2 regions of the Roseivivax sp. CAU 1761 genome follow, and region 2 is predicted to be linked to the other one. Evidence: riboswitches for the same ligand, from Rfam matches in the RefSeq annotation. Region 2 holds a riboswitch; the other holds the start of a gene.
What was found. Region 2 has a riboswitch for cobalamin ahead of ACXYMW_RS15550 (CbtB domain-containing protein). Riboswitches for the same ligand answer to the same signal wherever they lie in the genome.
Positions count from the first base shown of each region.

Region 1: it holds a riboswitch for cobalamin, as region 2 does, so the genes downstream of both, ACXYMW_RS12095 (DUF1636 family protein) here and ACXYMW_RS15550 (CbtB domain-containing protein) in region 2, are expected to answer to the same signal.

Region 1 covers NZ_JBTLRM010000018.1:2,070-16,006, forward strand. The annotation lists gene ACXYMW_RS12060 (cobalt-precorrin-6A reductase) at 1-95, shown strand, start outside; gene cobJ (precorrin-3B C(17)-methyltransferase) at 515-1,267, opposite strand; gene ACXYMW_RS12070 (precorrin-2 C(20)-methyltransferase) at 1,380-2,147, opposite strand; gene ACXYMW_RS12075 (precorrin-8X methylmutase) at 2,144-2,773, opposite strand; gene ACXYMW_RS12080 (cobalamin biosynthesis protein CobG) at 2,773-3,906, opposite strand; gene cobN (cobaltochelatase subunit CobN) at 4,022-7,402, opposite strand; gene cobW (cobalamin biosynthesis protein CobW) at 7,407-8,462, opposite strand; gene ACXYMW_RS12095 (DUF1636 family protein) at 8,455-8,814, opposite strand; cobalamin riboswitch at 9,060-9,285, opposite strand; gene cobO (cob(I)yrinic acid a,c-diamide adenosyltransferase) at 9,757-10,365, shown strand; gene ACXYMW_RS12105 (Lin0512 family protein) at 10,365-10,715, shown strand; gene ACXYMW_RS12110 (Lin0512 family protein) at 10,712-11,068, shown strand; gene ACXYMW_RS12115 (cobyric acid synthase) at 11,091-12,548, shown strand; gene ACXYMW_RS12120 (hypothetical protein) at 12,646-12,972, opposite strand; gene ACXYMW_RS12125 (OmpA family protein) at 12,959-13,937, opposite strand, start outside.
Region 2 covers NZ_JBTLRM010000029.1:30,892-44,828, reverse strand. The annotation lists gene cobF (precorrin-6A synthase (deacetylating)) at 1-663, shown strand, start outside; gene ACXYMW_RS15560 (DUF1636 family protein) at 660-1,013, shown strand; gene ACXYMW_RS15555 (CbtA family protein) at 1,016-1,717, opposite strand; gene ACXYMW_RS15550 (CbtB domain-containing protein) at 1,722-1,904, opposite strand; cobalamin riboswitch at 1,939-2,145, opposite strand; gene chrA (chromate efflux transporter) at 2,200-3,489, opposite strand; gene ACXYMW_RS15540 (glycosyl transferase family protein) at 3,479-4,459, opposite strand; gene ACXYMW_RS15535 (TRAP transporter substrate-binding protein) at 4,981-5,976, shown strand; gene ACXYMW_RS15530 (glycosyltransferase family 2 protein) at 6,014-6,883, opposite strand; gene miaB (tRNA (N6-isopentenyl adenosine(37)-C2)-methylthiotransferase MiaB) at 6,997-8,319, shown strand; gene ACXYMW_RS15520 (hypothetical protein) at 8,443-8,802, opposite strand; gene ACXYMW_RS15515 (sensor histidine kinase) at 9,282-10,334, shown strand; gene ACXYMW_RS15510 (response regulator) at 10,331-10,771, shown strand; gene thyX (FAD-dependent thymidylate synthase) at 10,871-11,797, opposite strand; gene ACXYMW_RS15500 (VOC family protein) at 12,010-12,444, shown strand; gene ACXYMW_RS15495 (DUF1194 domain-containing protein) at 12,441-13,184, shown strand; gene ACXYMW_RS15490 (3-hydroxybutyryl-CoA dehydrogenase) at 13,151-13,937, opposite strand, start outside.

The DNA.
Region 1 (13,937 bases), on a different contig from region 2:
GCCCGGCGCTGCCCGACCGCGCCGAGGTGCACGCCGTCGCAGAGGCGCTTGCCTGGCTGGGCGTGGCGGAGGCCGCCGAGGACCGCGCGGGCTGAGCGCACCAGACGGGCGATCGCCGCCCCGGCCCGCCCTGGCCGCCCGGTCTCGAGGGCGGCGCCCCCTCGCGGCGGGGCGCCGAGCGCCGCCCCGGGGGGGCGGGTCGGTGCGGCCCGGCCCTGCTTCCGGGCGGGAGGGCGGGGCAGGTGCGCCGGGCCGGGCACAAGGACAGAAGGGTCGCTGCCCGGAGCAACAGGGGCGCAGGGAAGGGTCCAAATCCAGTTCCCGGTAAGGCCGCGCAACCGGGCGGGAAGGCGGGACGGCGCGCTCCCCGCGAGACGGCCCGGCGGACGGGCGGCGCCGCTCGCGCCTGCGCGCTGGCGCGCGTCGGCACCGTGCAATGCCGGGCCGCACGGCGGCAGGGCGCCTGTTGCGCCTGCGCGCGGGCGCGCGTCCGGTGCCACGGCGTCGCGGCGCCTCATGCCGGCACCGAGCGCGGCGTGTAGACCCAGGGGCCGCCGGCGCGCTCGATCACCCGGGTGCGCGAGGAGCCGACCAGCACCATGGTGCGCATGTCGGCCATCTCGGGCCGGGCCTCGGTCAGCGGCACCACCGAGAGCCGCTCTTCCGGGGTCGAGACGGCGCGGGCGAAGATCACCGGGCGGGCATCCATGCAGGCCTCGCGCAGCACCTCGAGCGTCCGGGCGAAGCCCTCGGGGCGGGATTTCGAGCGCGGGTTGTAGAAGGCCATGGCGAAATCCGCCTCCGCGGCGAGCCGCAGCCGGCGCTCGATCAGGTCCCAGGGCTTGAGGTTGTCGCTCAGGTTGATGGCGCAGAAATCGTGGCCCAGAGGCGCCCCGGCGCGGGCCGCGGCGGCCAGCATCGCGGTGATCCCCGGCAGCACGCGGATGTCGAGGTCGCGCCAGGCGGCGGGACCGTCCTCCACCGCCTCGAAGATCGCCGCGGCCATGGCGAAGACCCCGGGATCGCCGGAACTCGCCACCACCACGCGGGCCCCCGAAGCCGCCAGCGCCAGCGCGTGGCGGGCGCGGTCGATCTCGACCCGGTTGTCGGAGGCGTGCTTGGTCAGGCCCGGGCGGTCGGGAATGCGCGCGACATAGGGAATGTAGCCCACCGCGTCGGTGGCCTCGGCCAGCGCGGTCGACACCTCGGGCGTGACCAGCGCCTCGGCGCCGGGGCCGAGCCCGGCAATCGCCAGCCAGCCGCTCATGCCGGCCTCCCGGGAGCCACGCCAGGGCCGCCTGCAGCACCGGAGGCCATGGCCAAGACGGGCCGCCGCGGCCCGCGCGCCGCGGCGCCGCGCCCGCCGACGCCGCGCCGGCTCACGGCCGCCGCCCCTGGCCGTGGACCACGAGGATGGAGAAATAGGGCAGGTCCTCGCCCAGCGCCTCGGCCATCGGGCGCACCCGCTGGTCGGCCATGGCGGCGTATTCCACCAGCCAGGCGCGGTCGGCCTTGCCGGCCTGCTCCAGCGCCCGGGCGACCTTGGCGAAGTTGCGCCCCAGCTTCATCACCACCAGCGCGTCGGCGTCGAGCATGCCGCGCACCAGCTCGGCCTCGGGCAGGGTGCCCATCAGCACCGTCAGCACGTCGTCGCCCCAGGTGATCGGGGCGCCGGTGGCGGTCCAGGCCGCCGACATGCCGGTGATCGCCGGCACCACCTGCACCGGCACGACGCCCTCGAGCCGGGTGTAGAGATGCATGAAGGAGCCGTAGAAGAACGGGTCGCCCTCGCAGAGCACCACCACGTCCTCGCCGGCCTCGGCCAGCGCCGCGAGCCGCGCCCGGCACTCGGCGTAGAAGGCCGAGAGCACCGCGTTGTAGCGCGGATCGTCGAGCGGGATCTCGGTGGTGACCGGGTATTCCATGGCGTGCTCGACGACGTCCGGGGCCAGCATGCCCTCGACGATGCGGCGGGCCTGCCCGGCGCGGCCCTTCTTGCGGAAGAACGCGACGTGGCGGGCGCTGCGGACCAGACGGTCGGCGCGCACGCTCATCAGCTCGGGATCGCCGGGTCCGAGGCCGACGCCGTGCACGGTGCCGACGGCCTGCGCGGTCTCGCGGGCGGGGAGGGTCTCGGGCCGGGTCATTCGGCGCGGCTCGCGATGGCGTTGATCGCCGCGACGGTGATGGCGCTGCCGCCGAGCCGTCCCGCGACGATGCAGCAGGGCGCCGGCTGCGCCGCCCAGAGCGCGGCCTTCGATTCGGCGGCGCCGACGAAGCCCACCGGGCAGCCGATGATCGCCGCCGGCCGCGGGCAGGACGGGTCCTCGAGCATGTTCAGCAGGTGGAAGAGCGCCGTCGGCGCGTTGCCGATCGCCACCAGCGCGCCCTCGAGATGCGGCCGCCAGAGCTCCAGCGCCGCGGCCGAGCGGGTGTTCTCCATCGCCGCCGCCATCTCCGGCACGCGGGGATGCTGGAGCGTGCAGATCACCTCGTTCTGTGCCGGCAGGCGCGGCCGGGTCACGCCCTCGCTGACCATGCGGGCGTCGCAGAGGATCGGCGCGCCGGCCTCGAGCGCAGCGCGGGCCGCGGCGACGAAGCCCGGGGAGAAGCGGATGTCGCGCTCCAGCCCGACCAGGCCGGCGGCGTGGATCATCCGCACCGCGACCTGTTCCTCGTCGCGCGCGAAGCCCGAGAGCGCGGCCTCGGCGCGGATCGTGGCGAAGGATTCGGCGTAGATCGCGGCGCCGTCGGTTTCGTAGTGATAGGGCATCAGAGCGTCATCCGGCTGAGGGCGTCCGGGTCGAGGCCGGTCGCGGCGGGCTCATCCCACGCGCAGCCGTCCCGGACAAGATCGACGAGACCGCCGCGGCCCACCAGGGTGCGCGCGGCGGGGCGGGGCCGGGCGCAGCCCTTGGCGCAGCCCGACACGTGGAGATCGGCACATCCGCGCGCCGCCAGCGCCTCGGCCAGCGGGCGCGTGGCGATTTCGGCGCTGGCGCAGAACGGCGCGCCGGGGCAGGCATCTATTGTGAGCCGCGGATCGCCGGGGCGGACGATCAGGCCGGGGGCGTCGGTGCCGCGGACGCCGTCCAGCCGCAGCATCCGCCAGGGCGAGACGCGGATCTCGCCGTCCCGGCCGTCGAGCGCCGCGCGCAGCTCGCCCGCCGCGACCATGCCGAAGGGCAGGGCGCACCACAGGCCCCCGGGAGCCGGTCCCGGCGCGGGCCGGGGGCGCGGCGCGGCGGGCGGCTCGGCGGTCCAGCCGGGGGGCAGGGCGTGGCGCGCCACCACCCCGCGCATCCGCCGCGCGTCGCCGTCGCGGCGGCGGTCGAACCAGCCGAGCATCTCGGCCAGCGCCGCCGCGACCTCGCTTTCGTCCACCGGCCGGCCGCGCGCCGCGCCCTCGGCGCGCAGGATCAGCCCGCCCGCGGCGCCGCGCTCCAGCCGAAGGTCGGCCGGGTCGTCCGCCAGCACCGGCGCCGGGCCGCAATCCACCGCGATGCCCAGCTTGGCCGGCAGCTCGGGCAGGTCCGGCAGCGCCGCCGCCAGCGCCCGGGCCAGCCGATGGGTAACGTCGCCTGCGCGCCAGTCCGGCGCCAGCATCAGCCCCGGCCGCGCCTCGGCGGCGGCGTCCAGCGGCAGCAGGCCCAGCGCGTCGAGCCCGTCGAGCGCCGCGCCGTGATCCGGCTCGGCCAGCCCGCGCAACTGCAGGTTGCCGCGGTTGGTGGCCTGCACCATGCCGCTGCCCAGCCGCTCCGCCAGATCGCAGAGCCCGCGCGCCTGCGCCGCGGTGAGCCGCGCGAGATCCGGCCGCACCCGCAGGATCAGCCCGTCGCCGGAGCGCATCGGGCGGAAGGCGCCCGGGCACCAGCCGCGCACCCGGCTCTGCGCCGGCCCGCTCATCGCGCTGCCTCCGCACGGATCGGCGCGGGCAGGGCCTGCACCGCCGGCGTGGCCCCGGCCCGCACAGCCAGACCGACGCGCCCCACGGCGCCCGGGCCCCATGCGCGCGCCCCGCTCACCGCGCCAGCTCCGCATGGATGGAGTTGCGCCGGCTCTGCCACAGCCCGGCCTCGAGCAGCGCGGCAAAGCGCGCCCGCATCGCCGCCAGCGCCTCCGGGTTGGCCTCCGCCAGGAAGGCCGCGACCTCCGGGTCGCCCAAAGTGGCGTCGTGGTAGAGGTCGAAGAGGTGCGGCGAGACCGCCCCGGCGAGATGCGCGAAGGCCGCCATGTGCTCCAGCGTGGCGGCGATCTCGGCGGCGCCGCGGAAGCCGTGCCGGCGCATCCCGGCGATCCAGCCGGGATGGGCGGCGCGGGCCTGCACCACCCGGGCGATCTCCTCGTTCAGGGCGCGGGTGCGCGGGCGGCCTGGATCGGTGTTGTCGAGATGCCAGAGCCGCGCCCGCCCGCCGGTGACCTTCTGTGCGGCGGCGAAGCCCGCCTCGTGGGCGGCGTAATCCTCGGCCAGCAGCAGGTCGCTTTCCGGCAGGTCCTGGGCGTGCACGAAGCCCTCGGCCGCCGCCACCCGGGCGCGGATGCCGGCGGCGTCCTCGGCGACATGCTCGCCGTCGAAGGCCCAGGACGAGGCGGCGAGCCAGGCCTCGCCCGCGGCCTGCCGCGCGGCCTCGGTATAGACGTCGAGATGCCCGCCCATGCCGGCGCCGTAGGATCCCGGCGCCGGGCCGTAGACCCGGGCCTCCGCGGCGCCGCCGGCATAGGGGTTCCAGTCCGCCGCCTCGTCGCGCGCCGCCAGCGCCCGCACCGCCTGCTGGTAGAGCGCCGAGAGTTGCGGGAAGACGTCGCGAAAGAGCCCCGAGACCCGCAAGGTGACGTCGAGCCGCGGCCGGTCGAGCTCGGCAATGGGCAGCACCTCGATGCCCGAGACCCGCTCCGAGCCTTCGTCCCAGACCGGCCGCACGCCGAGGAGCGCCAGCGCCATGGCAAAATCCTCGCCGGCGGTGCGCATGGTCGAGGAGCCCCAGAGATCGACCACCAGCCCGCGCGGCCAGTCGCCCTCGTCCTGCAGGTGGCGCCGCACCAGGTCGTCGGCGAGCCGCACGCCCTGCGCCCAGGCCGCCCGGGTCGGCACGGCGCGCGGATCGGTGGTGTAGAGGTTGCGCCCGGTCGGCAGCACGTCGCGCCGCCCGCGCGCCGGCGAGCCCGAGGGCCCGGCCGCCACCCGCCGCCCGGCCAGCGCGTCGAGCAGCGCAGCGCGCTCGGCGGCGCAGGAGGCCGGCTCGGCGGCCTCCCCGGGCGTGCCGCGGCCCCAGACATGCAGCCCGGCGCCGAACTGGCTTTCCTTGACGTCGCAGACGAAGCGGTCGATGCGGGTCAGCGCCTCGCCGGCATCCATGGCGGCGTCGAGGCCGAGGTCGTCCTCCACCCCCTGCGCCCGCGCCTCGGCGCGGATGTCGCCCACCAGCCGGTCGCGGCGCCGCGGGTCGAGCCCGTCGGCATTGGAGAACTCGTCGAGCAGCGCCTCCAGCCGGGCCAGCCGCTCCGGCGTGCCCGAGGCCTTCAGCGGCGGCGGCAGGTGGCCCAGCGTCACCGCGCCGATGCGCCGCTTGGCCTGCGCCGCCTCGCCGGGATCGTTGACGATGAACGGGTAGATCACCGGCAGGGCGCCGGTCAGCGCCTCGGGCCAGCAGGTCTCCGACAGCGCCACCGCCTTGCCTGGCAGCCATTCCAGCGTGCCATGGGCGCCCATATGCACCAGCGCGTCGGCCTGGTCGCGGAGCCAGAGGTAGAAGGCGACATAGCCGTGCCGCGGCACCCGGGAGAGGTCGTGATATTCGTCGCCGCGGCGCGCGGCGTCGCCGCGCTCCGGCTGCAGCGCCACCAGCGCCCTGCCGCGGCGGAGCGCGGCGAAGGCGAAGCCCTCCGGCCCCGCCGCGGGGTCGTCCTCGGGCGCCCCCCAGGCGGCCTCGAGATCGGCCCACAGCCGCTCCGGCAGCCGCGCCAAGGCCGCGCGGTACTCCGCCATCGGCCAATGCAGCCGGTCGACCGCCAGCGCCGCGGCCAGCCCGCGCCCGGGCACCGCGTCGTAGCCCGCCTCGGCCAGGTCGGCCAGCACCGCCTCGGCCGAGGCCGGCGCGTCCATCCCCACCGCATGGGCGGCGTTCCAGTCCCTGCCGGGATAGGTCGAGAGCACCAGCGCCACCCGCCGCGCCGCGGGCGGCAGCGCCGCCAGCCGGTGCCAGCCGGCCACCCGGTCGGCGATCGCCGCCACCCGGTCGGGCGCGGCGCGGTGCACGGTGCGGGCAAATTGCAGGTCCGGGTCGCGCGCCTCGGGAGTCTTGAACGAGGCCACGCCGCCGAGGATCCGCCCGTCGACCTCGGGCAGCACCACGTGCATGGCCAGATCCGCCGGCGACAGCCCGCGCTCGGCCCCGGCCCAGGCCTCCCGCCCGGAGGTCGCCAGCGCCGCCTGGAACACCGGCACGCCGCCGGCATCGAGCGGCGAGGTCCCGTCCGCCCCCTTGCCGGAAAACGCCGTCAGGTTGACCACCGCGGCGGGCTTCAGCGCCCGGATCTGCCGCGCCAGCCAGCCCGCCGCCTCCGGGGCCTTGAGCGACGGCGCGAACAGCCCGACGGCGGCAAAGCCCCGCGCCTCCAGCGCCGCGATCAGCGCCGCCACCGGCTCCAGGTCGGCGGCCGCCAGGTAGGCGCGGTAGAACACCACCGGCACCACCGGCCGCGCCCCGCCCGCGCCGCACGCCGATGCCCCCCCGGGCTTCTTCTGAGCCGAAATATCCTCGGGGGGAGCGGGGCTTCCAGCCCCGCGGGGGGCAGACAGCCCCCCTCCGCCGCCGGCCGCCAGCGCCGCCGGGCAGCACACCCCGTGCCCCGGAACCCAGGCCCCCACCGCCGGCAGGCTCTTCACCCCCCGGACCGGCCCGGCATAGAGCCCCGCCGCCAGCGCCATCTGCTGCAGCGCCGCCTGCGCCGCCACCGGCCCGCCGCTGTCCATCAGCGCGGCCAGACGGTGCAGGGTCGAGCCCGGCAGGGTCGAGACCGCGTCGAGCGCCGGGTCGGGCCGGCCATCCGCCGGCAGCACCGCCAGCGCGATGCCCCGGGCCTGGGCCAGCGCCGCCACCTGCGCGAGCCCGTATTCCCAGTAGGGCCGGCCGCCGATCAGCCGGATCAGGATGCCGCTGGCCCCGGCGAGGGTCTGCTCGACATAGGTGTCGACCGAGAGCGGGTGGGTCAGCTGCGCGAGGTTCGCCAGCCGCAGCGACGGCATCGCGTCGCGCCCGCCGCCGCGGTGCCAGCCCGCCGCGAGCGCGCCGAGGTCGGAATCGGAGAACGACAGCGCCACCAGCTCGGCCGTGTCCTGGCCGAGATCGGTGGGCGTGGCGCTCTCCTCCAGCCCGTGGCTCTCGCGGAAGACGACGTGCACCGGGTTATTCCGCCGGGGTGGTCTCGGGGGCGAGCACGGCGCGGATCGCGGCGGCATCTATGTCGTCGTGCTCGGCGATCACCACCAGCCGGCCGCGGCGCGCCTCGTCCGCGCCCCAGGGCCGGTCGTATTGATGGCGCACCCGCGCCCCCACCGCCTGCACCAGCAGCCGCATCGGCTTGCCGGCCACCGCGGCGTAGCCCTTGACCCGCAGGATGTTGCGCTCGCGCGCCAGCCGCTCGATGCGCGCCACCAGATCGGCCGGCGTGGCCAGGTCCGGCAGCTCGACGACCACCGAATCGAAATCCTCGTGGTCGTGCTCGGGGGCGCCGTCATGGTGCGAGGGGCGGGCGTCGATGTCGTCCTCGGCGGCGGCGCCGAGGCCCAGGATGACCCGCGGATCGACCGCGCCCTCGGCGACCTCGACCACCGGCAGCGGCCGCGGCGCATGGGCGGCGATGGTCTCCTTCGCCCGCGCCACGCCTTCGGGCCCGGCGAGGTCGGGCTTGGTCAGCAGCACGATGTCGGCGCAGGCGATCTGGTCCTCGAAGACCTCCGACAGCGGGGTCTCGTGGTCGAGGCTGTCATCGGCTTCGCGCTGGGCATCGACGCGGGCCACGTCGGGGGCGAAGCGGCCGGCGGCCACCGCCTCGGCATCGGCCAGCGCGATGACGCCGTCGACGGTGATCTTCGAGCGGATATCGGGCCAGTCGAAGGCCTTCAGGAGCGGCTTCGGCAGGGCCAGCCCCGAGGTCTCGATCAGGATGTGGTCGGGGCGCGGCTCGAGCGCCATCAGCGCCTCGATGGTGGGGATGAAATCGTCCGCCACGGTGCAGCAGATGCAGCCATTGGCGAGTTCCATGATGTTTTCCTCCGGGCAGTCCGGGATGGCGCAGCCCTTGAGGATCTCGCCGTCGACGCCGACATCGCCGAACTCGTTGACCACCACGGCGAGCCGGCGGCCGCCCGGGTTCTGCATCAGGTGGCGGATCAGCGTGGTCTTGCCGGCGCCGAGAAAGCCGGTGACGACGGTGACGGGCAGTTTGGCGAGATCAGGCATGGTCGGGCTCCGGGAGCAGCAGGGGAGGAATGCGGGCGATGCAGTTCTTGCGGAAATGGACCGGGCGCTCGCGCCAGGGCACCAGGCCGTCCGGCGTGGCGGCATAGGCGGCAGCACCCTCGCGCAGGATGTCGGCGAGGTCGGGGGCGAGGTTGCCGTAGACATAGGTCCAGCGCGATGGCCCGCCGCGCAGCGCCACCGAGCAGCCGCGGTCGCAGTTCGACAGGCACTCGACGGCGTGCAGGGTGACGCCCTCGGGCAGGGTGCCGTCGAGCGCGTCGTGGAGCAGCGCGCCGGGGCGGCTGCCGTCCTCGGCGACCTCGGAGCCGGCGCGGCACTTGACGCAGACCAAGAGCTCGACCGGCGCCGGCGGGGCGGTGTCGGATTCGCGGTCGGGGCCGGGGCGGGCCGCGGTCGCCGCGTCGCGGTGCGGCGCGGCGTCGATGGCGGCGCCGGGGCCGGCCGGGCCGGCGGGCGCGGGGGAATCGGCGGTGTCTCTCATGCGGCCTCGTCGTCCTCAAGGGGCTGGGCGGAGCGGGCCGGATGGCGGGCGGACGCGGCGCGCGGGTCCTCCCGACACCGGAACACCCCGTCCGGGTCTCACGTCCTGCGCGGGCAGGTCTCCCGGCTTGCGGATGTCGGGGCCCGGGGGCCCCGGCGGGTGGCCGGCCTTCCCAGCCCGGGCGGGGCCAGTGGCGTTCGGCGACCCTCTCCGGTCACGGTCGCGGGGGCGGCTGCGCTTGACCCCGGCTTCGGCCGGAGCTGGCGCATTCCCTTTTCACCCGAGACGCGCGCCCCGGGCACCAGCGCATGCGGTTCTGTGCGGGCTGGCGCGGGTTCTGTCAAGGCCGCGCACTGGCCAGCGGCGCCAGGTCGCGACGGGGCGCCTGTCGCGCGGGCCCGGTGTCCACGAGCGCCGCGCTCCGCTACGCTGCCCCGCGCGGCGGGCCCCGCCGGGCAGCGCCCGACCCGCCTCCTCGGGTCGGGCGCTTCGCTGCCCACCCCGCGGGCCGGACGCCGCCCTCCGCGCACCGGATCGGAGATCGGTTACCTTGAGGCGCGGGCGGTTCCGGCCGTCGTGCGGTGTTTATGAGCGCCGCGCTCCGTTCCGCTGCCCGGCCCGGCGGATACCGCCGGGCAGCGCCCGTCCCGCTCCCACGGGGCGGGCGCTGCCCTCTGCATGCAATTCCGACCACATTCCCCCGAGCGCTCCGCCCGAGCCGCGCCCAGCCCCGCCCGTTGACCCGGCGGGGCGGCGGTGCCAGACCTTCGGCACCCAGACCGGAGCCCGCCGATGAGTGACGACGCCGCCCGCCACGCCGCCAAGATGCAGAAGATCAAGGCCGCCCGCGACCGCATCATGGCCACCAAGACCGAGGAAAAGGGCCTGATCGTCGTCCATACCGGCAAGGGCAAGGGCAAGTCCTCCTCGGGCTTCGGCATGGTGCTGCGCTGCGTCGCCCACGGCATCCCGGTCGCCGTGGTGCAGTTCATCAAGGGCAATTGGCAGACCGGCGAGCGGCAGCTTCTCGAGGAGCGCTTCCGCGACGAGGTCCGGCTCTTCGTCTCCGGCGAGGGCTTCACCTGGGAGACCCAGGACCGCGACCGCGACATCGCCGCCGCCCGCCGCGGCTGGGAGATCGCCAAGGACCAGATCCGCGACCCGGCGATCGGCTTCGTGCTGCTCGACGAGATCAACATCGCGCTGCGCTACGATTATCTCGACATCGACGAGGTGGTGGACTTCCTGCTCACCGAGAAGCCGCCGATGACCCATGTCGTGCTGACCGGCCGCAACGCCAAGCCGGAGCTGATCGAGGCCGCCGACCTCGTCACCGAGATGGAGCTGGTCAAGCACCCGTTCCGCGACGGGGTGAAGGCGCAGAAGGGCATCGAGTTCTGATGCCCCAGCGCCGCCTGATCCTCGAGTTCGGCATGGGAACCTCGCTGCGGCGGCAGGATTACACCGCTGCCGCGCGCCGCGCGGTGGAGAACGCGCTGTGGCGCAACTCGATCACCCTCGCCGAGCTGTTTGGCCGCGACCCGGCGGAGATGCGGATCGAGGTCGAGATCGGCGTCGCCGCGCCCAACCGGGTCGACACCGCGCAGGTCGCCGCGGCCTTTCCCTACGGCGCGGTGAGCGTGCGCGCGGTGCCGGGCGGGCTCGACCTGCCGCGGCCGGGCGGCGGTGCGCCGAGGGTGATGGCCAACGCGGTGATCGCGGTGTCGCTCGACCTCGGGGGCGCGGCATGAGCGACCGGCGGGTGATCCTCGAGATGGGCATGGGCACCGATCTGCACGGGCGGGACTACACCAAGGCCGCGCGGCGGGCGATCGAGGACGCGCTGCGGCATTCCTCGTTGCCGATCCTCGGCGCGCTGGGGCTCGACCACAGCGCGATGCGGGTGGCGGTCACGGTGGCGGTGCAGCAGCCCGACCGGGTCGACACCGCGGCGCTGACGGCCGTCCTGCCGCGCGGCCGGGCCGAGGTGCGGGCGGTGTTCGGCGGGCTCGACACCACCGACCCGGTCACCGGCGAGGTTTCGGTCATCGCGCAGGCGGCGGTCGAGGCCTTCCTGCCGCCGCAGGCGCCGGGCGCGGCATGAGGCCGGGCCCGGGGGGCGCGCCGTGACCGCGCTGATGATCCAGGGCACCGGCTCCAACGTGGGCAAGTCGCTGCTGGTGGCGGGGCTGGCGCGTGCGCTGACGCGCCGCGGCCTGTCGGTGGCGCCGTTCAAGCCGCAGAACATGTCCAACAACGCCGCGGTGACCGCCGATGGCGGCGAGATCGGCCGCGCCCAGGCGCTGCAGGCGCAGGCCGCGGGGCTTGCGCCCCATACCGACATGAACCCGGTCCTCTTGAAGCCCGAGAGCGAGACCGGCGCCCAAGTGGTGGTTCAGGGCAAGCGCCTGACCACGGCGCGGGCGCGCGACTACGCCCGGCTCAAGCCGCAGCTCATGGGCGCGGTGCTGGAGAGCTTCCGGCGGCTCGAGGCGGCGCATGACATCGTGCTGGTGGAGGGCGCCGGCAGCCCGGCCGAGGTCAATCTGCGCAAGGGCGACATCGCCAATATGGGCTTCGCGCGCGCCGCCGGCGTGCCGGTGATCCTCGCCGGCGACATCGACCGCGGCGGGGTGATCGCGCAGATCGTCGGCACCCGGGCGGTGATCGATGCCGAGGATGCCGGCCTCGTCCGCGGCTTCCTGATCAACCGCTTCCGCGGCGACCCCACGCTCTTCGACGACGGCTACGCGCTGATCGCGGCGCGCACCGGCTGGCCGGGCTTCGGCGTGGTGCCGTGGTTCGACGAGGCCTGGCGGCTGCCGGCCGAGGACGCGCTCGACCTGCGCGCCGGCCGCGGCGCCGGGGGGCTGCACGTGGTCTGTCTGCGCTTCGGCCGGATCGCCAATTTCGACGATCTCGACCCGCTGGCCCAGGAGCCGGGGGTGCGGCTGACCCTGCTGGGCCCCGGCGAGGCGCTGCCGGGCGATGCCGACCTGGTGATCCTGCCGGGGTCGAAATCGACCCGGGCCGATCTCGCCTTCCTGCGCGCCCAGGGCTGGGATCTCGACATCGCGGCGCATCTGCGCCGCGGCGGGCACGTGCTGGGGCTCTGCGGGGGCTACCAGATGCTGGGGCGGCGGATCGCCGATCCCCTGGGGCTCGAGGGCAGCCCGGGCGAGACCGCGGGCCTGGCGCTGCTCGACGTGACCACGGTGATGGAAGGCGACAAACGCACCGTGGAGGTCGCGGCGGTGCACGCGGCCAGCGGCCGGCCCTTCGCGGGCTACGAAATCCACATCGGCGCCACCACCGGACCGGATCGCGCGCGGCCCTTCGCGGAGGTCGACGGGGAGCCCGAGGGCGCGGTCAGCGCGGATGGCCGGATCGCCGGCAGCTACCTGCACGGCATGTTCCGCGACGACGGCTTCCGCGCCGCCTGGCTGGCCGGGTTCGGCGTCGCGGCCTCGGAGACGCGCTACGGCGCCACGGTGGAGGCGACGCTCGACGCGCTCGCGGCGCATCTGGAGCACCATCTCGACATCGACGGATTGCTCGCCGTGGCGCGGGGCGGTCTCGGCTGACGGCCCCGTCCGGACGGCCGCGCGGCCGCATTCGGTCCGCGGACCGAAGACGCTAACGTCGGTGTTTCCAAAGCGACGCGGCGGGCCGGGCGCGGCCTCAGCTGGCGCGCATGCGCTCCACGTAGGAGCGCATTTCCTCGGCCTCGTGGCGGGCCTCGCGCAGACCTTCCATGGCCGCCGAAAGCTCGGCCTCGGTCTGGGCCAGCTGGTTGGTCAGCTCGGCCTCGCGCTGCTGCAGGTAGGTGATGGCCTGGTCGCGGGTTTCCTCGGCCTCGTGCAGCTCCTGGCTCATGCGCTCGAGCTCGTTGACGTCGGCCTGGCTGACCCGGGTGAAGCGGTGCACCAGCCAGTTTGCGAACCAGCCAAGGCAGAAGGCGATGAACAGGATGATCGCGGTGGCGAAGATAAACTCAATCCTGTTCATCCGCTGGTTCTTGCTCCGCCACCTCGGGTGCTTCGTTTCCTTCCTGCAACGTCGCGGCGGAATCTTCAACGCTTTCCGTGTCGTTTTCGGCGGTTTCCTCGCCTTCCGCGCGAATCAGGTGGAACTCGATTCGCCGGTTGGCCTCGCGGCCTTCCTCGCTGCCATTGTCGGCGATGGGATTTTCCTCGCCGTAGCCGCGGGCCCGGTAGGAGCCGGTGAGCACCCGGCGCTTGCGCAGCGCCTCGAGCACCGATTCGGCGCGCTTCTGGCTCAGCTGCTGGTTCATCACCTCGCGGCCCTGGCTGTCGGTGTGGCCCTGGATCTCCAGCGGGATGTCGCCGCAGAGCCGCAGCAGCTCGCCGATCTCGTCCAGGACGTCCTTGGCCGAGGCGTCGAGCGTGGCGCTGCCGGGCTCGAAGGTGATCTTGCGCACGCCGGTGATGGTGCCGATCCGCGCCACGCATTCCTCGGGGCTCGGAATGCCGAGCGTCGGGTCGAGCTTTTCCTGATAGGTGACTTCGATCGCCGCCTGGTCGTCGCCGATCTTCTCGGCCACCAGCGCGGCGATCTCGCTCGCCGCCGCCTTGTTGCCGGTGTCGCCGGTGATGGCGAACCGGTCCGGGGACACGCTGACTGAGCCGTTGGCGAGCTGCGACAGCGCCTCGAGCGCCACCAGCACCCGGGCCTGCCAGATCTCGGGCAGGCTGTCATCGACCCGCAGCCCGGTGCGCACCTGCTCGGAGCCGAAGGCGGCGCGGGCGAAGCTGTCGACGGTGGTGCGCGCGGTTTCCGAGGCGACCTGGCCGCGCAGCTGCACCAGCCCCTCGGGGCTCTGGGTGGCGACGAACTCGGTCGGGCCGGTGCCCTCCTCGGGGGTCTCGGGCAGCACCGCGTCGAGCACGAAGCCCGAGGGCAGGGCGCTGGTCAGGTCGCCCACGGTCTTGTCGAACCGCGCCGGGTCGGTG
Region 2 (13,937 bases):
GACGCCGCGGCGGTGCTGGTGCCGCGCAAGGGGCCGGACAAGGCCGACCTGGCCGAGCTGCGGCTGACCATCCTCGGCCGCAGCGGCAGCGCGGCGCGGGTCCTGCCCTTCGACATGCCGGTGCGCGACCCCGCCCTGCCCTACCGCGCCCGGGTGCTGGCCTGGCACGACGAGATCGCCCGGCGCTGGGCCGAGGCGCTCGCCGCGGCGCCCGAGGGGCCGGTGGCGCTGATGGTCTGGGGCGATCCCTCGCTCTACGATTCGACGCTGCGCATCGCCGCCCGGCTCGAGCGCGCGCCGCGGCTCCGGGTGGTGCCCGGGATCACCGCGCTGCAGGCGCTGACCGCGGCGCATGCGATCCCGCTCAACACCCTGAACGGGCCGGTCACGGTGACCACCGGGCGGCGGCTGCGCGACCGCGGCTGGCCCGAGGGCGCCGAGAGCGTGGCGGTGATGCTCGACGGCGAGCTGAGCTTCCGCGCGCTCGGCCGCGACGACCTCGAGATCTGGTGGGGCGACTTTCTCTGCATGGCCGAGCAGATCCTCGACCACGGCCCGGTGGCCGAGGCCGGGCCGCGCATCGCGCGGGCCCGCGCCGCGGCGCGGGCGCGGCACGGCTGGATCATGGATTGCTACCTGCTGCGTCCGGCCGGGGCGGCATGAGCCGCGAGCGGCTGCTGATCTGCACCAGCTGCGCCGGCGCGCCGGACGCCGCGGGGCGCGCGACGCTGGCCCGGGCGCTGGAGGCGGCGGGCGCCGCGATTGTGGTGGCGGGGCAGCCCTGCCTGAATGCCTGCGGCCGGCCGGTGACGCTGGCCCTGCAGGGGCCGGGCCGGGCGACCTGCCTCTTCGTGGAGACCCGGCCCGAGGCCGACCGGGCCGATCTTGCCGCCACGATCCGGGCCTGGCGCGCCGCGCCGGCGGGCTGGATCGAGGATGCCCGGCCCTGCGGCCGGCTGCGCTTCTGCCTGATCGGCCGGGTGCCGGCGCTGCCCGAAGGCGGCGCCGGCTGAGCTCAGCCCCGCGCCGGGGCGGCGGCGGGCAGCGCGCCACGCTGCCAGAACAGGCCGGCAAAGCCGCCCAGCGCGATCCAGGCCGCCAGCCCGACGCCGAGGCTGCGGGCCGCGAACAGCGCGCCGAGCTCGGTCGGGACCGGGCCGTTGAACTGCGCGGGCTGCGGTGCGCCCCAGAGATGCGGCGCGGCGAGCAGCGCCAGCGCCGGCAGCCAGACCCGCCAGGACCGCCCGAAGGCCAGCATCGCCAGGCCTGCGCCGGTGGCCAGCACCGTCGCGGTCCACCAGACCTGCCGCGCGGCGAGGTCGACCATGGCGACGCCGGGCACTTCGGGGGCCAGCGAGAAGCCGGGCGCCAGCTGCACGGTGACGAAACCCGCCGCGCCCCAGAGCAGCCCGCTGCGGGCGTCGATCCGCGCGCCGCGCGCCTCGGCCTGCGACATCAGCGCGGTCAGGACCAGCGCGTAGCCGCTGTAGACCAGCATGGTGAAGAGCACCGTCAGCCCGTCGCGGCCCAGATCCGGCCCCGGCAGCGGCTGCACCGCTGCGGCCGGCGCGCCGGCGCCGAAATGCTCGAGCAGGCCGGTCTCGTAGAGCTCGGCATGCAGCAGCACGGGTTGCACGAAGACGAGTTGCAGCAGCGCGGCGATCAGCCCCGCAGCGGCCCCAGCGAACAGCGCGCTGGTCAGCAATCTGGAAAACATCGGCTCAGTGGCAGGGGAAGCCGGTGGCGTGGCGCATGTCATGCGCGGCGTCGTGCAGCGGCCCGGCCTGCAGATGGCCGGCGGCGACGATCACGCCGAGGCCGATCAGCGCGGCGGCGATGGCCGGGATCAGGCCGGTGCGTGCCGCGTCGGCAGCTTGCGAACGGTCGATGGTCTGGGTCGTCATGGTCAGGTCTCCTTGCCGTCACACCCGAGGGCGGGTTCATGTCACGCGACCGGCAGGTCTCCTGGCTTGCGGGTCGTTGCTCTGGCTGGCCTTCCCGGATCGCTCCAGTGGCATCGTCAGCCGCGCTCGCCGCTCACAGTTGCGGGGGCAGCCGCAGCCTTGGCCCGGGCGGGCCGCACTGCGTTCCCTTTTGCGCCCGTCCGCCCGGGGGCGGCGCGGGACCGATCACGCCTTCGGGAGTGCCAGAGTGCAGCCGCCAAAGTCAATCGGCAAAAGCCGGGCGCCGGCGGCGCGGTCAGCCCAGTGCCGTCCGGGCCGCGCCCGCCGCGGCGGCCAGCAGCACCACCCGCCAGGGCGGCTGGCGGCCCAGCGTGAGCAGCACGAAACAGCCCAAAGCCAGCGCCAGGTCGCCGCGCCCGTGCACGGCGCTGACGAAGACCGGGTCGTGCAGCGCCGCGCCGAGGATGCCCACCACCGCGGCATTGGTCCCGGCCAGCGCGGCGCGCATCCGCGGCCGCCCGCGCAGCTCGCTCCAGCGCGGCAGCACGCCGAGCAGCAGGAGCGCCCCGGGCAGGAACACGCCGAGCAGCGCCAGCCCGGCCCCGGCCAGCCCGTTCGGGCCGGGTTCGATCAGCGCGCCGAGATAGGCCGCGAAGGTGAAGAGCGGCCCCGGCACCGCCTGCGCCGCGCCGTAGCCTGCGAGGAAGGTGTCGCGGTCGATCCAGCCCGGCGGCACCACCGCCGCCTCGAGCAACGGAAGCACCACGTGGCCCCCGCCGAAGACCAGCGCCCCGGCGCGGAAGAAGGCGTCGAAGACCGCCAGCGCCGGCGCCAGCGGGGCGGTCAGCGGCAGCGCCACGAAGAACAGCGCGAAGAGCGCCAGGCACAGCCGCCCGGTGCGCCGGGAGATCGGCGCCGGCAGCACGCCCCCGGCATGCGGGCCGGGCCGGATCAGCGCCAGTCCCGCCGCCGCCCCGGCGGCGATCGCCGCGACCATCCCGGCGCCGCCCGGCAACGCCGCCAGCACCGCCACCGCGAGCACCGCGATGGCGGCCCGCGGCAGGTCCGGACAGAGGCTGCGGGCCATGCCCAGGACGGCCTGCGCGACGATCGCCACCGCGACGATCTTCAGCCCCGCCAGCGCGCCCTCGGCGAGCGGGCCGCCGAGATGCGCGGCGCCGAAGGCGAAGAGCACCAGCGCCACAGCCGAGGGCGCGGTGAAGGCGGCGAAGGCCGCCAGCGCCCCGGGCAGGCCGGCGCGCAGCAGGCCGATGGCGAAGCCGACCTGGCTTGAGGCAGGCCCGGGCAGGAACTGGCAGAGCGCCACCAGGTCGGCAAAGGCGGCCTCGCCCAGCCAGCGCCGGCGCAGCACGAACTCGGCATGGAAATATCCGATATGGGCGATCGGCCCGCCGAAGGAGGTCAGCCCGAGCCGCGCGAAGGCGGCGAAGACCTCGGCGGCACGGCCCGGCGGACGGTCCCCGCCCGACGCCTCGACGGCGGCCCCGTCGGCGGCAGCACCTTCGGCGGCAGCTCCTTCGGCGGCTTGGGGGCCGGGCGCGGATCCGGGACGCTCAGGCGACAAGGCGGCGGTCGCGGGCCTGCCAGAGGGCCTCGGCCCGCGCGATCCCCTCGCCCTCCGCCGCCAGCCCGGCCGTCTCGAGGGCCAGCGCCGCGGTGCCCAGCACCACCGCCAGCGCGAAGTCGTCCTCGCGCCGGCCCTGCCAGAGCGCGGCCAGCGCCTCCGGCGCGCCGCCGGCCTCGCCAAGGCGCCGGTGCCCCTCGGCGAGGGTGCCGCTGCGGCCCTCCCAGGGCGCCCCGCCGCGCAGCCCGAAAAGCTGGATGTCCTTGACCGGGTGGTGCTCGAATTCGCCGCCGCCGCCCTTCAGCACGGTCAGCCGTTCGAGGCCCAGCAGCGCCGCGGCATCGCGCTGGATCTCGCGGTAGGGCGGGTGGAAGACGCCCTGCACCGCGGCCGCGGCACCGCCGGGATTGAGCATCCGCAGCACGGTGTTGACGCAGGAGCGCAATCCGAAGACCGCGCGCAGCTGCAGCAGCCGCATGAGCCCGGGCGACAGCGCCTCGAGCGGCAGGTAGGCGATGCCCTGCGCCGCCACCAGATCGGCGGCGTGGCGCGGATCGCCGGCGCTCGGGATGCCGGCATGGCCGAGCGCGCCGCGCACCGAGGCCGCCGGCGCCTGGTGCGAGTTCCAGCCATGCAGCAGCACCGGCACCCCGGCGGCGGCGACCAGCCGCGCCGCCAGCAGGAACCAGGGCAGCCCGCGGGTCCGGCCGGCCGCGTAGGACGGCCAGTCGAGCCCCGGCCCAGCGCCCGGCCAGTCGCCGAGCGCCGCCCGCGCCCCGGCGGTGAGGCCGGCGATCTCGTCCGCGGTCTCGCCCTTCATGCGCAGCAGCATGAGGATCGCGCCCAAGGCCTCGGGCTCGGGGTCGGGGCCCAGCATCAGGGCCATCGCCTCGCGGGCCTCCTCGAAGGTCAGCGACCGCGCCCGGCCCTGGCCGCGGCCGAGGATGCGCACATAGGGGGCAAGGCTCATGGCGAACTCCGTTTCGCGGCCGCGGCAGTGCCGCATCCGGCGCCGGATCGGGGCGCCCGGCACGCCCTGCCCCTTCTACTGCCCCGCTCGGCCGGGTCAAAGCCCTTGCGGCGCCTGCGCCCCCCGCCCCGCCCCGTCCCGCCCGCACGCGCTTTGCGCAGGCGCCGTTCCTGCATCCGCGCGGATCATCCGCCACGGCCGATCTGCCGCCGTTGGACCGGTTTGATCATTAAGCTTGACAAACCACCGTCGCTGAACTCTTGTATACAGGAGAACAGATATGCGACTTCGTTAAAATTTGTCGCAAAATATCGACGAATGACGGCAGGCACACTCTTGGAACTGTGGGCAGGTGCGATCCGCCTTCTTGCGACCACCCCCGGGATCGCGTCCCGCCCCTCGCTTGCCCGGCCCGCCCAGATCAATTCCGGTCTGGGCGGGCCTCTTTCTGTCCCGGACCCCCTTCCGGGCCATTTGCGAGGAGCATCCTTTTGTTGCGGACAATGATCGCGCCGGCCGCCTTGGCGACGGCCCTGCTGACGGGCGCCGTCGCGCAGGCCGAGACGGTTCTGAAGATCAGCCATTTCGTGCCCGCCATGCACGGCATTCACCGCGATTTCATCGTGCCCTGGACCGAGGCGGTCAGCGCCTGCGCCGGCGGCGACCTGCGCTTCGAGATCGCCGGGGCGGGCAGCCAGCTCGGCCATGTGGCGCGCCAGCAGGAACAGGTCATGGCGGGAATCGTCGACATCGCGCACGGGTTGCATGGGATTCCGCGCGGCCGCTTCCCGCGCACCTCGCTGATCGACATGCCGTTCCTGACCGAGGATGCCGGCGCCGCGACCTACGCGCTCTGGCAGCTGCTGCCGGACCACCTGGCCGAGGAATATCGCGGCCTCAAGGTGCTGGCGCTGCACGCCCATAACGGCGGGCTGATCCACACCCGGGGCAAGGCGGTCGAGACCATGGAGGATCTGCGCGGGCTGCGCATCCGCACGCCTTCGCCCGCGGTGTCGATGATGCTCGACCATCTCGGCGCGACGCCGCAGGGCCTGCCGCCCGGCGAGGTCTACGAGAGCCTGCAGCGCGGCGTGCTCGACGGCGCGGTGTTTCCCTGGGACCCGGTCCATTCCTTCGGGCTGAACGAGGTGCTCGACCACCATCTCGAGACCGGCGCCTACACCGTGTCGTTCTTCTTCGTGATGAACCAGCAGAGCTACGACCGGCTCGACCCCGCGCTGCAGGCCTGCATCGATGCCGAATCCGGCGATGCGCTGGTGGCGAAGTTCGACGCCTGGTGGGATGCCTGGGACGCGCCGGGCCGCGCCGGCGCCGAGGCGGCCCGGCACGAGATCGTGACGCTGAGCGCCGCCGAGCGCGAGCGCTGGCGCGCCGCGCTCGACCCGATGGTCGAGGCCTATCTCGAACAGGTCGAGGCCGAGGGCGTGGAGAATGCCCGCGAGATCTACCGCGCCCTGCAGGAGAAGGTCGCGGAATACGAGGCCGGACAGGGCTGAGGCCGCCCGCCGGGCGCCCGGTGCGGGCGCCCCGTCCTCAGAACCACTGCCCGGCCTCCATCAGGCCGAGCTCCAGCAATTGCCGCGAGCTCCACTCGAACGGCACCGAATTGGCCCACATGAAGCTGTCGATCCCGGCCGAGGAGCCGGGGTTGCGCTGCAGCGCCTTGGCGGCTCGGAACGAGACCAGCGCCGCCGTCAGGTTGTGGTGCCAGGGGCAGGAATAGGTGTTGTATTCCTCCACGTCGAAGCTGTGATCGGGGCGCAGGGTGAGCCCGCGGCGCGCCCGGAACAGCGCGATCCGGTCAATCTTGCGGCGGTCCGCGGGGACATGTTCGTCGAAGCGCCAGCGCAGCCCGCCGAAAAAGTCGAGCTGGCGCTCCTTCGGGTGCCCGGTCGTCGGGTCGGGGCGCGCCAGCGCGTAATAGCCCGCCCGGTCGAGATGCGCGCGGTCGAGCGACACGGCATCGGGATGCCGGTCCAGATCGTCGGCGTAGAGGTCGATGGTGTAGGTCAGCATGGCGTCGCGGCGTTCCTCGGCATGGAAGGCCAGCATCTCCCCCACGGTGCGGGTCTCGGCGAAGGGATAGAACAGGAATTCCGCGTTGTAGCAGTAGAACAGCCAGGTCCCGGGGGCGGCGCGGCGGGCGATCCGCGTCACCGCCGCGGCCACCGCGCCGGGCCGGTGCGGATCGAAATCGACGCGGACGACCGCCCCGGCCAGGTCGGCGGGCAGCCGGTGGACCGGCGCGCCCAGCAGCACCACGCTGGCAAAGCCGATCTGTTGGTGATGGCGCAGGGTGGTCTCGAGCTCCGCCGCGTCCTCGGCGAAGATCAGCGCGGCGGGGCCCGGGCGCAGCGCCGCCGCGCCGCGCTTCAGGAACGCCTCGAGCGATGTGTAATGCATTCGTGATCCCGCCTGAGCCTCGCGCCGAAGGTCGGCCAGAGCCGCGCGCATTGCAAGCCGGGGGGCGCCTGCGGTAAGGACCACGCTCAATTGCCCGAGCCGGAGCGCGCGCGATGACCCAGCCGAAGAAGCTCTTCATCAAGACCTATGGCTGCCAGATGAACGTCTATGACAGCGAACGCATGTCCGAGGCGCTGGCCGGACAGGGCTACGTGCCGACGGCCTCGGCCGACGATGCCGACATGATCCTGCTCAACACCTGCCATATCCGCGAGAAGGCCGCCGAGAAGGTCTATTCCGAGCTTGGCCGCTACAAGGATCTGAAGGAGGCCCGGCCCGACCTGAAGATCGGCGTCGCAGGCTGCGTGGCGCAGGCCGAGGGCGAGGAGATCATGCGCCGCCAGCCGCTGGTCGACCTCGTGGTGGGGCCGCAGAGCTACCACCGCCTGCCCGAGCTCGAGGCGCGCGCCGGCGGCGGCGTCAAGGCGCTCGACACCGAGTTCCCCGAGGAGGACAAGTTCGCCCGCCTCACCGGCCGGCCCAAGGCCAAGCGCGGGCCGACCGCCTTTCTCACCGTGCAGGAGGGCTGCGACAAGTTCTGCGCCTTCTGCGTCGTGCCCTATACCCGCGGCGCCGAGGTGTCGCGCCCGGTCGCGCAGATCCGCACCGAGGCGCGCGACCTGGTGGAGCGCGGGGTGCGCGAGATCACGCTGCTGGGCCAGAACGTCAACGCCTATCACGGCACCGGCCCCGAGGGCGGCGACTGGAGCCTCGCCCGGCTGATCCGCGACCTCGCCGAAATCGACGGGCTGGAGCGCATCCGCTTCACCACCTCGCATCCGAACGACATGGATGACGACCTAATCGCCGCGCATGGCGATTGCGCCAAGCTGATGCCCTACCTGCACCTGCCGGTGCAGGCCGGCTCCGACCGCATCCTGAAGCGGATGAACCGCGCCCACACCGCCGAGAGCTACCTGCGGCTGATCGAGCGCCTGCGCGACGCCCGCCCCGACCTGCACCTGTCGGGCGACTTCATCGTCGGCTTCCCCGAGGAGACCGAGGCGGATTTCCAGGCCACGCTCGACCTGATCGCGGCGGTGAATTACGGCTCGGCCTATTCCTTCAAGTACTCGACCCGCCCCGGCACCCCCGCGGCCGAGCGCGACCAGGTACCCGAGGACGTCAAGGACGACCGCCTGCAGCGTCTGCAGGCCCTGCTCAAGGTGCAGCAGAAGGCGGTGCAGGATTCGATGGTCGGCCGCGACGTCTCGGTGCTGTTCGAGAAGCCCGGCCGCTTCCCCGGGCAGATGGTCGGCAAGTCGGAATACCTGCACGCGGTGCATGTGGAGACCGACGCGGTGAGCCCCGGCGACCTGCGCCGCGTGCGGATCACCGAGAGCGGGCCGAACTCGCTGTCCGGCGCGCTGATCTGACCGCCGCGCCGGGCCGCTCCTGCCCGGGCTCGACCCAAGCCCTGCCGGCCGGCCGCGGACACGCGAAGGGGGCACCGCCCGCAGGCGCGCCCCCTTCCCCGTCCACCCCCCGGTGCCCGGGTCTCAGTGCGGCAGCGGCTTGCGCGACCGCGCGTCGTAATAGATGCGCCGCATCTCGGCTTTCAGCCCCTCGGGGTTGTTGACCAGTTCGTCGTCGCGGCAGACCCGTTCCGCCACCGCATGGGCCGTTGGGTAATCGTAGCCGATGGCGACCAGCGACTGCACGAAGTTCGAATTCGGGCGATCCCAGATCACCTCTTTCCACGGGCCGCGGAAACAGCTCACCACGATGGTGCCGCCCTTGAAGCGCGGCACGTCGGCCGCCGCCTGCTTGTGGGCGTGGGACCTGCCGTGGCTGTGATCGGCCAGTGCCGGCGATGCGACCGCCGCTGCCAGCGCCGCCATGACCAGTAACTTCTTCATTCCACGTCCTCCGTAGCAGATTTGCGAGGCGATGCGCGCGGCCCGCGGCGCCCTCGGCGGCCGCGGCATGGCCCTCGCAGCGCGTTAGCGAGATATTAATCTCTGCCGCAGTTCTGCCCAATATTTTTCGCGAAAGGTCGCCCGCAAGATGCCAGTGCGCGACCGCGGGCCGAGATTGTCGCCCCGGGCGAAACCGGAATGGCGGCGAACCGCGATCAATACGAATGTGAGCGCAAATCAATTCCCGCTTTGATTGTAATTGCGGCGGCGCGGTTTTTCCTTTCAATGCGAATCGAAATGGCTAGGCTGACGGGCACGGTCGCCCGTGCCGGAACGGGGTGTGCCCGCGCGGTTCCGCGCCATGTGGCCGGCGTCCCCGCCGATGCCGCGCGCTTCGTGCGCGGAGCCATGCGCCGGTGGTGCGGGCCCAGCTATCCCCGGCCGCCACCCGGCCCGTTTGTGGGAAGAAGGAGTTCGGTTTGAACCAGACCCTGCCGCGGCGCGGATCGGTGCCGGAACGCACCCGGTCCGAGCATCTGGAGCTGATCCTCGAAACCGCCGATGTCGGCGTCTGGGAACTCGACGTCGAAACCGGCCGGGCCTGGCGCAACGACCGCCACGACGAGATCTTCGGCTATGCCGAACTGCTGCCGGAATGGACCTTCGAGATGTGCCGCGCCCACGTGCTCGAAGCCGACCGGGACTATTTCGACGAACGCTACGGCACCGCGCTGGCCAACGGGCAGCCCTGGTCCTTCGAATGCCGCATCCGCCGCGCCGATGGCGCGCTGCGCTGGATCTCGGCCTCCGGCCGGCCGATCACCGACCCGGAGGGCCGCATCACCACGCTGATCGGCCATGTCATCGACGTCACCCATACCAAGCGCAAGGAGGAGCATCTGCGGTCGGTCCTCGACGAGCTGAACCACCGGGTGCGCAACACGCTGATGGTGGTGCATTCGATCGCCGCGCGGTCCTTCCCCGACGATGTCGGTGTGGCCGAGGGCCGCGCGGCCTTCCTCGGCCGCATCGACGCGCTGGCCGCGGCGCATGCCCTGCTGACCCAGCGCAACTGGGCCGGGGCGCCGCTCGCCGAGGTCGCCGCCCGCGGCCTCGCCCCCTACCGCGAGGCCGGCGCCGGCGACCGCATCCGCTGCGACGGACCGGCGGTCGAGCTGCCCGCCCGGGCCGCGGTGACGCTGTCCATGGCGATCGGCGAACTGGCCACCAACGCCGTCAAGCACGGCGCGCTGAGCGGGCCCGCTGGCACCCTGTCGCTGAGCTGGGAGGTCGTCCCGGAGCCCGCCCCGGACGCGGCCGGCGGCACGGCCGGCCCGCGGGTGCGGCTGCTCTGGGAGGAGCGCGGCGGGCCGCCGGCCGAGCGCGGCCCCCGCAGCGGCTTCGGCACGACCCTGCTGGAGCGCATTGTCCCGGCCGACCTCGGCGGCACGGTGGCGCTGGATTTTGCCCCCGAGGGACTGCGCTGCCGGATCGAATTCCCTCTTGGGCCGTTGGGAACGGACACCCCTTGAGACGTCCCGATCCGGAGGGTTCCACCATGCAGCCGGGCCGCCCCTCGGCCGATCCCGCCCCTGTCGCGCGGCCGCTCCGCGCGCTGCTGGTCGAGGACGAGGCGCTGATCGCCCTGCTGATCGAGGAATACCTGCAGGATGCGGGCGTCGCCGACGTGGTGGTGGCGGGCACGCTGAGCGAGGGGCTGGAGGCGGCGAGATCGGGCCGCTTCGACTGCGCCATTCTCGACGTCAATCTCGGCGATGCCCGCTCCGACGCGATCGCCGACGTGCTGGCGGAGCGGCGGGTGCCCTTCGCCTTCTCCACCGGCTATGGCAGCGAGGGGCTGGCGGCGCGCCACAATCACCGCCCGGTGGTCACCAAGCCGGCGCAGACCAGCGCGTACCAGGCGCTCATCGCCGAGCTTCTGGAGGGCGGCCCGCGCCCATCGAACTGACTGCGCCCCGGTCGCGAGGGGCGCCCCCGTCCCGAGGCGATGGCCCCCGCCCGCGCCCCCGCGCACGGCCCCCGCGGGGGGCCGGACGGGCCGGCCCTGTCAGGCCAGGGCGTCGTCGTCCGCCGCCAGCACCGCCTGGAATTCCCGCCACTCGCCCTTGCTCATGCCCGAGCTTTCCTGCGTCACCCGCTCGCCCTCCAGCATGCGCCGGATGCAGGACAGCGCGGTCGCCGACAGGGTGGCGCCGCCCATGCGGTAATCCTCGAAGGCGCGGAAGGCCGCCGGCACCCAGTCGCGCACCATCTCGGCGATCGCCTCGGCATAGACCCGGATCTCGTATTGCGCGTGGGAATCGGCCCTCAGCCGCAGGAAGTGCAGCAGGTTGTGCAGGTCGGTCTTCCAGTACCACTGGGTGTAGACGTTGGCCGGCAGGTTCATCCGCGCCAGCTCCCGCGCGAGGCCCTGCTGGCCCTCGGTGGAGATCATCTCCTCGTAATGGTCGTAGGCCCGCATCGCGTCCTCGCGCAGCCAGCGCAGCACCCGCTCCGCCTCCTCGCCGGAAAGCGGCGCGCCGCGGCCCTGGTTGTTGACCGCGGATTGCGCGGCGAGCGATTCCGGCGCCGGGATGTAGAATTCCCTGTCGAGCACCGAGTAGCGCGCCGAATATTCGTTCACGTTGGCGGTGCGGTGGCGGATCCATTGCCGGGCCACGAAGACCGGCAGCTTCACGTGCAGCTTGATCTCGCACATCTCGAACGGCGTCGAATGCCAGTGCCGCATCAGGTAGCGGATCAGACCCTCGTCGTTCGACACCGACTTGGTGCCGCGGCCGTAGGAGACCCGCGCCGCCTGACAGATCGCGGCGTCGTCGCCCATGTAGTCGACCACCCGCACGAAGCCGTGGTCGAGCACCGGGCGGGCGGCGTAGAGATGGCGCTCGAGCCCCGGCGCGGTGGCCCGCAGGGTCTGCCGCGGCTCCGCGCGCTGGGCGTCGATCTCGGCCTTCTGGTCCGCGCTCAGGGTCATCGACGGTCTCCATTCCTCGCTGCCCGCCCGGAGTAGCCGCCCCGCCGGCGGCGGGCAAGACCACGCCGCGCCGCGGCGGCGCGCCGGGTCGGTCGGGGCACGGTGGCGGGGCGATGCAAGCCTATCGACAACGCCCCCCTGCCCGCTACCCTGTGCCTGCACATGGACGGGTCCCGCCGGGGCCGAGACAAGCGATGGGAGCACGCGAACGCATGGCGATCGAATACCTGCACACGATGGTGCGCGTGAAGGATCTCGAGGCCTCGATGGCCTTCTACGGGATGCTGGGGCTGACGGAACGCCGCCGGGTGGAGAACGACAAGGGCCGCTTCACGCTGGTCTTCATGTGCCCGCCCGGCCAGGAGGACGGCCGTGCCGATCTCGAACTGACCTACAACTGGGACGGCGACGACGCGCTGCCCGACGACAGCCGGCATTTCGGCCATGTCGCCTACCGCGTCGACGACATCTACGCGCTCTGCGAGAAGCTCCAGGCCAACGGCGTCACCATCAACCGGCCGCCGCGCGACGGCCACATGGCCTTCGTGCGCTCTCCCGACAACGTCTCGGTCGAGCTGCTGCAGCGCGGCGACGCGCAGGAGCCGCGCGAGCCCTGGGCCAGCATGGAGAATACCGGGCATTGGTGAGGCTCGGGGCGCTGGCGCTGGCGGCGGCGCTCTGGACCGAGGCCGCCTGGGCCCAGGCGGGCTGCCGCCTGGCGCTGGCGCTCGCCCTCGACGTGTCGTCCTCGGTGGACGATTCCGAATACGCGCTGCAGCGCGAGGGGCTGGCCCTGGCGCTCGAGGATCCGGAGGTGCGCGGCGCCATCCTCGGCGGCGCCGGCCCGGTGGCGCTGGCGATCTACGAATGGAGCGGCCGGCGCCAGAACGCGCTGGTGCTCGACTGGACGATGCTCCACATCCCCGCCGATATCGACCGGGTCACGACGCGGCTGCGCACCACGCCTCGCAGCCAGAACCGGTTTCCCACCGCCATGGGCTACGCGCTGGGCTTCGGCGCGACGCTGCTGGAGCGCGGCCCCGACTGCCTGCGCGCGGTGATCGACATATCCGGCGACGGGGTGACCAATGACGGCTTCGGGCCGCAGCTGGCCTACCGCCACTTCCCCTTCGCCGGGGTCACCGTCAACGGGCTCGCCGTGCTCGGCGCCGACCCGACGGTGGAGGCCTATTACAGCGAGGTGGTGCGCCACGGCCCCGGCGCCTTCGTGGAGCTCTCCCAAGGCTACGAGGGCTTCCGCAACGCCATGACGCGCAAGCTGTTCCGCGAGACCAACACCTTGATGCTGGGCGCGCCCGCGGCGGCGGCGCGGGGCGGGGCGGCGCCCGAGGCTCAGCGCGTCGGCACCGGCACCTCGCCGCGGTAATCGTAGAAGCCGCGCTTGGTCTTGCGGCCGAGCCAGCCCGCCTCGACATATTTCGACAGCAGCGGACAGGGCCGGTACTTGGTGTCGCCGAGCCCGTCATGCAGCACGTTCATGATCGCGAGGCAGGTGTCGAGCCCGATGAAATCGGCCAGTTCCAGCGGCCCCATCGGGTGGTTGGCGCCGAGCTTCATCGCCTGGTCGATCGAGCTCACGTTGCCGACGCCCTCGAGCAGCGTGTAGGCCGCCTCGTTGATCATCGGCATCAGGATGCGGTTGACGATGAAGGCCGGGAAATCCTCCGCCGAGGCGGCGGTCTTGCCCAGCTTCTCGACCACGGCGAGGCAGGTCTCGTAGGTCTCCTGGTCGGTGGCGATGCCGCGGATCAGCTCCACCAGCTGCATCACCGGCACCGGGTTCATGAAGTGGAACCCCATGAAGCGCTCGGGCCGGTCGGTGCGGCTGGCCAGCCGGGTGATCGAGATCGACGAGGTGTTCGAGGTCAGGATGGTCTCCGGCTTGCAGGCCGGCACCAGCGCCGCGAAGATCTTGTGCTTGACCTCCTCGCGCTCGGTCGCGGCCTCGATCACCAGCTCGGCCTGGCCCAGATCGGTCAGCTCCCGGGTGGTGCGGATGCGCGCCATGGCGGCGTCCTTGTCGGCCTGGGAGATCTTCTCGCGACCGACCTGGCGGTCGAGGTTGCGGTCGATCGCGGCCAGGGCGCGCTCCAGCGCCTCGGCGTCGATGTCGTTGAGC